Regions from separate parts of the Streptomyces sp. NPDC002701 genome, predicted to be linked through region 2. Evidence: riboswitches for the same ligand, from Rfam matches in the RefSeq annotation. Region 2 holds a riboswitch; the other holds the start of a gene.

Region 1 (3,916 bases), on a different contig from region 2:
GTCGAGGGCGTCCGCCGGAAGCCTCTGCAGCTCGTACGAGTAGTAGGCGCGGTCGCGTGTCAGCAGGGTGAGCCGCTCGCCGAGCACCTCGGCGGCGCGCACCAGGTGTCCGAGACCGAAGGTGAGTGACTCCAGGCACGCCACGGTCATGCCGCTCGCTCCTTCCCGCCGGCCGGGTCGGCGGTGCGCCGCCACGCCATCCTGGACCAGGGCATGGACATCTCCTCGGGGGTGGAGACCTCGACCGGCTTCAGCGCGGCGGGGTCCAGGGCTTCGGTGTGGCGGGCGAAGACGCGTTCGACGTAGCGGTGTCCGGTGTCGGCTCCGATCACCAGGTGCAGCCGGTCGGGGTGGCGGCGGGCCTCGTACGTCGCGGTCAGGTATCCGGCGCCGGTGGAGAGTCCGGCGAAGACGGCGTGGTCGCGCAACAGGGCGATCGTGCCGGACATGGCGTGGGTGAAGTCCAGCCAGTGCACGGCGTCGTAGAGGTGGTGGCGGACGTTGTCGAAGACGATCGACGACCCGATGCCGGCGATGATCGCCTCCGGGTCGTGGTGGTCCTGGCTGCCGAAGGTGACGCTGCCGAACGGCTGGACGCCGACGAGGCGCACCGAGGGGTCCGTGGCGCGCAGGCGCTCCACGAGGCCGCCGGTAGAGGCTCCCGAGCCCACCCCTCCGACGACGGTCAGCGCGGTGGCGGGGAACGCGGCCGTGATCCGGTCGGCCACCTCGTGGTAGCCGAGGTAGTGGACGTCGTCGTGGTACTGGCGCATCCAGTGCCAGTCGGGATGGTCGGTCAGGAGCTCCCGCACCCGCCGCACCCGCAACTCCTGGTCCAGCTTGAGATTCCTGGAGGGGCGGACCTGTTCCACGGTGGCGTCGAGGATCTCCAGTTGGGCGCGGGTGGCGGTGTCCACGGTGGTGGAGGCGACGATGTGGCAGCGCATGCCGTAGCGGTGACAGGCCAGCGCCAGGGCGTAGGCGTAGATGCCGCTGGAGCTGTCGATCAGGGTCTGTCCCGGGCGGATCGTGCCCCGTTCCAGCAGGTGGCGGACGGCGGCGAGCGCGGAGTAGATCTTCATCGACTCGAACCGGACGAGGACGAGGCCGTCTGTGAGCCGGACGAGATCGGGGACCTTCAGGGCGTCGGCGATGTGGGGGTGGGTCACCCATAGCCTCCTCGGGCGAAGGAACACTGGTGGCCGAGCGAGTGGAAGAAGGCGGACAGGTCGGATTTCAGGTCTGTGTGCAGGCGTCCGGGGAAGAGGTAGCCGATCAGGCATCCGGTGTGGGCGACGAAGATGCCGTCGGCGCCGAACCGCTCCCGATGGGCCAGCATGCTGTCGAACGTCGCCTTGGGCAGCACGCTCTGCGACAGGGTCGCGCTGGCGGTGGCGGCCCGGGCGACGGCGGCCGGATCGCCGGAGGCGAAACCCTTCAGCAGGTCGGTCAGGCACCGCTCGTACTCCTCGCCGTGCCGCCGGTAGTGCGCCAGCAGCAGGCCGGTGACGGCGGAGGTGTCCACCGTCCCGGGCTCGGTGAGGTACGCCGTGTGGAAGCCGATGTCCGTGCCCAGGCGCCGCACCACTTGGTGCCGGCCACTGAGGTACAGCGCGAACTCGTCGAGGAAGACGCTGTCGGCCCGCTCGACCGCGGCCAGGATGCCGAGGACCACCTCCGTGTCGTACGGCAGGGCGAAGAGCCGGAACAGGCAGCGCAGGGTGGCCACGATGTCGGCGGTCGAGCTGGCCATTCCCACGCCCACCCGCAGGTCGGAGTGGGTACTCCAACGGCCTGGCGGCAGCGTGAGTCCGAAGTGTTCCAGGAAGAGCCGGGCCGCGTTCGCGGACTTCGCACCGACGGGTGGTGAGCCCGGCGGCCGGGTGTCCTGAGTGAAATGCGTCCAGGAGTGGCGGTCCACGGGGAACGACACGATGGCGATGTCCGGCTCCGTGTCCGCCCGCAGCGGGCCCTGGTACAGCTCGCGCAGTGTGCCGTGGCAGACGCCGGACACGGTACGGCCCGTCACGAAACCCTCCTCCGTACCGCCGACCCGGTCCTCGAGGTCACCGTGCACCACCCGCACATCGCGTACGGGGGCAGTGGCAGGTCTTCGGACTCGTGGGCTCGCTCACCGGGGACACCGGTCACCGGTGGGCACCTACCGACCGTCGCTTCCCCGGCCCCCACACGATCGGGCCCAGTGCTGTTGACGGCTTTCGTTCCCACTCACCGCTGCGGGACAGTCCCGGATTCCCACCGGGTTCCCTCTTGCGTCGCGCCACCGGACCCGGAGGGACAGGAGGCTCGAACCGACTGCGGGCATCAGCGTAGGGTGGCTCCCGCCGATGCGGCAGGGGCGAGACGGCAGTTGTCCGAATGCGATCGGTCGGGTGGTAACGGGGGCTCGAGACGATTCGGCCGGTCGGACGATGACTCTGGCCGGATGTGCTCTCCGTAATCCCGGTCACACCCCGCACACTGGTGCGTCGACGTCACCTGCACCTCTCCTCGGAAGACCGCGCCCGGAAGGCCCAGGATGCTGCCAGAGACGACGCCGGAGGACGGCGGCACGACGGTCCCGCCGCCCGCCCGTGACAAGCGCCCGCCCGAGCGCGTCGTCCTGCGTGCCGACCTGCGTTCCGCGCTCCCCGACGCCACTGCCGCCGTCCTGGTCACGGCGGCCGTCTTCGCGTTCCTGTACGCCCGCGTGGAGTCGGGTGACTCGGCGACGGTCGCTGTCATGCCGTTCATGGATGACGCCGGCACGTACTGGATGTATCTGCTCAGCCAGGCGTTCGGCTGGTCGGGCCTGCTGTGGGCCTGGGGCACGGTCATGCTCGGTCTGCTGCTGTCGGGGCCGCGTCCCGCCCGGTTGCCGGTGTCCCGGCAGGTGCTGGAACGCTGGCACCGCACCACGAGCCTGACCACGATGGCCCTGATGTTCGCGCACGCGCTGATGTTCGCGGCGGAACTCGTGCGCTACGAGGCGGAGTTGGCGTGGCTCGAACGGCTGTGGGCGGGATTCGCCGACACGTTCGTGCCCGGCTGGTACGACTCGGGCACCGGCCGGATCGCCATTCCGCTGGGTCAGGGTGCTCTGTATCTGGCCGTCCCCCTGGGCCTGCTGTTCTACGTCCGCCACCGTATCGGCGCCAGCACCTGGCGCCGACTGCACCGCTTCGTCATCGTCGTGTACGTGCTGAGCGTGTGGCACACCCTGCTGTACGGCACCAACGTCTGGTACGGCGAGTGGCCGCGCACCGTCCTGTGGCTGCTGCAGCTCCCGGTCGCGGCGCTGCTGCTGGCCCGGCTGTTGCGGCCTGCCCGTCGGGCCGAGCGACTGGCTGCACCGACGCGGTGCGAGGGCGTGTCGCTGCCGGGCTGGGTGACGCGGGCCGCCGGCCGGGTGGCCGCCGGGGCCGTTGTGGTGGGCCTCGTCATCGTGGTGGCGTCCGGCCACGACGGCGGCCGCGAACGCCCGGCCGAACCACCCGCGACGAGTCCACACGAGCCCGAGTGACGCACGGCCGCGCGCCTCGGAGCGCGGCCGGTGTGGTTGGGCCTGGTGAACGACCCGGACGCGACGGAGGACATTGCAGACGGAAGTCCATCGCCCGGGGCACCTGAACGGAGGTGAGCAGCCAGGAGCGGCCTCCGGGGGCACCCGTGGTGACCGCACCCAGCCGTTCTCCGGCAAGCCCGCTGCCGTGCGAGCCGAACGGGTCGGCGAGTTAGTCATCCACATCCCGGCTGGCGAGGGCCAGCGCCGCGGTGAAACCGGCGCGCGGCCTTCTGCGCCCGAAGCCGGCCCCGCAGCGCCTTGTCGCTCTCGCCGAGATCGTTCGCCGCCTTCTGTACCCGCGCGGCCGCGGCCGAGGGGGCGGCAGCGGCGCCCGTACAGGGCAGGCCCGCG
Region 2 (3,916 bases):
GCCCGGTCGAAGGCCCGGACGAAGGCGGTGGCGCCGAGCCCGGCCAGCGAACGCCAGGTCGCGGCCCGCGTGGTGTGACCCAGCCGGGCGGCCTGCGCCTCCCTGATCCGGCGCACGGAGTCGAGGAGCAGGAAGCTCATCCGGTACGTCACCATGGCCACGTCGACGACCGGTGCGGGCACCCCGGCGTTCACCAGCCGCGGCAGCAGGTCGGACATCGGAGTGGTGAACGCGAACAGCAGGACACCGAGGGAGGCCGCGGAGGTACGCAGCACCAGTTCCCCGGCGCGTACCGGCCCGCCCGCGGCCAGGGTCAGGAACCCGTCCGGGCCGCCCACCTGGACGAGCAGCGGGAGCGCCCCGGTCACGCAGAAACCCAGCGGCACCCGGTAGGCGCGCCAGAGCCGGCGGGCGGGCACGGCGGCCGGGCCGAGCAGCGCGACCAGGGCCGTGACCAGCACCAGTGCGGCGCCCGGCCAGGGCGGGAGCGAGATCGCCAGCACGGTCAGACCGAGCCCGAGCACGGCCTTGTCCACGGGATGGCGGCGGCGCCAGCGACTGCTGTGCGCCGCCGCGTCGATGGGCAGCACGAGGACTCAGGTCCGGCCGGCCGCGGACCCGCCACCGTCGGCGACGGCGCCGGGCGCGCCCACCGAGGCCGCCGGGCCGTCCGGGGCCGTCTCCCCGTCCGGGCCCCTCGTGCCGCCGTCCGGCGCCGTGCCGGGCCCGGGCCCCGCATCCTGCGCGTCTTGCCCGTCCCGCGCGTCCAGTTGGGCCAGCGCGCGCAGTTCGCCCTGCCGCCGGCCCCGGCGCACGCCGAAGTAGTAGGCGAGGACGCCCGCGCCGAGGGCTGCCTGGAGGGCGAACAGGGCCGACTCGATCTCCCCGGACGGCGGCTCGTACAGGGGGGAGAACCACGGCTCGTAGTCCGGCTCGATCTCGGTGATCGCGGTCTCCGCCTCCGCGTCGGCGCCCGCGAACGGCTCCTCCTTGTGGTCGCCGAGACCGAGAGCCAGCGGCAGTACGGCGAGGGCGGCCACCACGAACAGCAGCAGGGAGTTGATCTTCGCGTTGCGGCTCATCGGGCCACCGCCCCGGTCGTCCCGGCCTGCTCGGCCGGGGACTGCTTCCTGGTGAGGAGCACGCCGAGCCGGGTCAGTTCCCCCTTGCTCGACTGCACCAGCAGCCGCATCACGAGGACGGTCAGCAGCCCCTCGCTCACCGCGAGCGGGATCTGGGTGACGGCGAAGATCGAGCCGAACTTGCCGAGTGCGCCCAGGAATCCGCTGCTGGGGTCGGGGAACGCCAGCGCCAGTTGCACACTGGTCACGCAGTAGGTGGACAGGTCGGCGACGAAAGCGCCGAAGAACACCGCGACCATCAGCGGCACGCCGAACCGCCGGAGCAGCCGGTAGATCCCGTAGCCGGCCCACGGCCCGACGATCGCCATCGAGAAGACGTTGGCACCCAGCGTGGTGAGCCCGCCGTGCGCGAGCAGCAGCGCCTGGAAGAGCAGGGTGATGGTGCCGAGGACCGCCATGACCGGCGGCCGGAACAGGATGGCGCCGAGGCCCGTGCCCGTGGGATGCGAGCAACTCCCCGTCACCGACGGCAGTTTCAGGGCGGAGAGGACGAACGTGAAGGCCCCGGACGCCCCGATGAGCAGCGTGCTCTCGGGGTGCTCTCTGACCTCACGGGTGAGCGACCGGACTCCGTGGACGACGAACGGCGCCGACGCGACGCCCCAGGCGACCGCGTGCGCCGGAGGAAGGAAACCCTCGGCTATGTGCATGGCTCAGCAGACCCTCTCCAGCACCTCGTGGATGGTTGACGCGCCTTGGCCGGTCTCCTGGCTTACGGGTCAAAACCACCCGCGCTCCGCCTTCCCGGGTCCGAGGACCCAGTGGCTGCCCGTGAGGGCCGGAGCCGGACTTCCCGATCACAGTGGCGAGGGCCGCACCGGCATCACACCGATTTCCCGAGCACCAAGGCGTGGTGACAGTAGTGCGCGTACCGGGGTGGTGACAAGCGGCCCCCCAGGGGCGCACGGGTGGCTCCTGACCATCTGTTACGCGTCGGAGCGTGCGCCAAGTCTTGACGTGCCCCTGGCAAGATGACTTCATGGGAACGCTGTGGGAGCGCTCCCACCATCCGAAGCCAACGCCTCTTGACGCTCACTCCTGGAGTCGCAGTGAGAAGAACAAGAAGCACCACACGCACCACACGGAAGAGTCATGTCAGCGCCCTGCTGGCCGGACTGGCCGCCTTCCTCGGGCTCACCGTCGCGGGCGCCCTGGTCCCGGCCACGGCACACGCCGAGCCCTCAGGCGCTCGCGCGACCGGCCTCCATGTCGACGACGGCCGCCTGCTGGAGGGCAACGGGAACGACTTCGTCATGCGGGGCGTCAACCACGCCCACACCTGGTATCCGGGTGAGACGCAGTCGCTGGCCGACATCAAGGCACTCGGCGCCAACACGGTCCGTGTCGTCCTCTCCGACGGCCACCGATGGACCAGGAACAGCCCCGAGGACGTCGCCGCCGTCATCACCCAGTGCAAGGCCAACCGGCTGATCTGTGTGCTGGAGGTGCACGACACCACCGGCTACGGCGAGGAGGCGGCGGCCGGCACGCTCGACCACGCGGCCGACTACTGGATCAGCCTCAAGAACGTGCTCGCCGGCCAGGAGAACTACGTCATCGTCAACATCGGCAACGAGCCCTGGGGCAACACCGACCCCGCCGGCTGGACCGCCCCCACGACCGCCGCGATCAAGAAGCTGCGCACCGCGGGGTTCGAGCACATCATCATGGTCGACGCGCCCAACTGGGGTCAGGACTGGCAGGGGGTCATGCGCGCCAACGCCCGGTCGGTCTACGACGCCGACCCCACGGGCAACCTGATCTTCTCGATCCACATGTACAGCGTCTACGACACCGCGCAGGAGATCACGGACTACCTGAACGCCTTCGTGAACGCCGGACTGCCCATCCTCATCGGTGAGTTCGGCGGACCGGCCGACCAGTACGGCGACCCGGACGAGGACACCATGATGGCCGCGGCGCAGCAGCTCCGGCTCGGCTACCTCGCCTGGTCCTGGAGCGGCAACACCGACCCCGTCCTCGACCTGGCGATCGGCTTCGACCCCAGCCGGCTGAGTTCCTGGGGGCAACGCATCTTCAACGGCGCCAACGGCATCGTCCAGACCTCGAAGGAGGCCACGGTCTTCGGCGGCGGCGACCCGGGCGACACCCAGGCCCCGACCGCTCCGGGCACCCCCGCCGCCTCCGCCGTGGGGGCCACCTCGGTGACCCTCACCTGGGGCGCCGCCACCGACAACGTCGGTGTCACCGGTTACGACGTCGTCCGGGTCGGTGGTGGCGCCGAGAGCACGGTCGCCGCGTCCGCCACCACCACCGCCACCGTGACCGGCCTCACCGCGGACACGGCCTACGCCTTCGCCGTCTACGCACGTGACGCGGCCGGGAACCGTTCGGCCCGCTCGGCCACGGTGAACGTCACCACGGACGAGGGCGGCGGCACACCCGGGGCGAGTTGCTCCGTGGGCTACCGCGTCGCCAACGAGTGGCCGGGGGGCTTCCAGGGTGAGATCACCATCCGCAACACCGGCCCCGCCGCCATCAGCGGCTGGAAGCTGGTCTTCGCCTTCGCCAACGGTCAGACGGTCTCGAACATGTGGGGAGGGACACCGACCCAGAGCGGCGCGACGGTGAGCGTCGCGCCCGCCTCGTACACGTCCGACATCCCCGCGGGCGGCTCGGTCAGTGTCGGCTTCACCGCCGCCAGGGGTGCCGCCAACACGGCCCCGGCCGCGTTCGCCCTCAACGGCACCACCTGCGCCGCCGCCTGACCCGGCGCCCATCGGGCCGGCGGGGCCACCGCGCCCCGTCGGCTG

What was found. Region 2 has a riboswitch for cobalamin ahead of ACFYXC_RS38610 (energy-coupling factor ABC transporter permease). Riboswitches for the same ligand answer to the same signal wherever they lie in the genome.
Region 1: another riboswitch for cobalamin. It lies ahead of ACFYXC_RS34990 (hypothetical protein); the one in region 2 lies ahead of ACFYXC_RS38610 (energy-coupling factor ABC transporter permease).

What each region holds. Positions count from the first base shown of each region.
Region 1 covers NZ_JBIAQL010000022.1:52,145-56,060, forward strand. The annotation lists gene ACFYXC_RS34980 (ATP-grasp domain-containing protein) at 1-150, opposite strand, end outside; gene ACFYXC_RS34985 (cysteine synthase family protein) at 147-1,169, opposite strand; gene ACFYXC_RS34990 (hypothetical protein) at 1,166-2,029, opposite strand; cobalamin riboswitch at 2,087-2,304, opposite strand; gene ACFYXC_RS34995 (ferric reductase-like transmembrane domain-containing protein) at 2,540-3,523, shown strand.
Region 2 covers NZ_JBIAQL010000033.1:2,908-6,823, reverse strand. The annotation lists gene cbiQ (cobalt ECF transporter T component CbiQ) at 1-590, opposite strand, end outside; gene ACFYXC_RS38615 (energy-coupling factor ABC transporter substrate-binding protein) at 597-1,082, opposite strand; gene ACFYXC_RS38610 (energy-coupling factor ABC transporter permease) at 1,079-1,792, opposite strand; cobalamin riboswitch at 1,822-2,005, opposite strand; gene ACFYXC_RS38605 (cellulase family glycosylhydrolase) at 2,192-3,871, shown strand.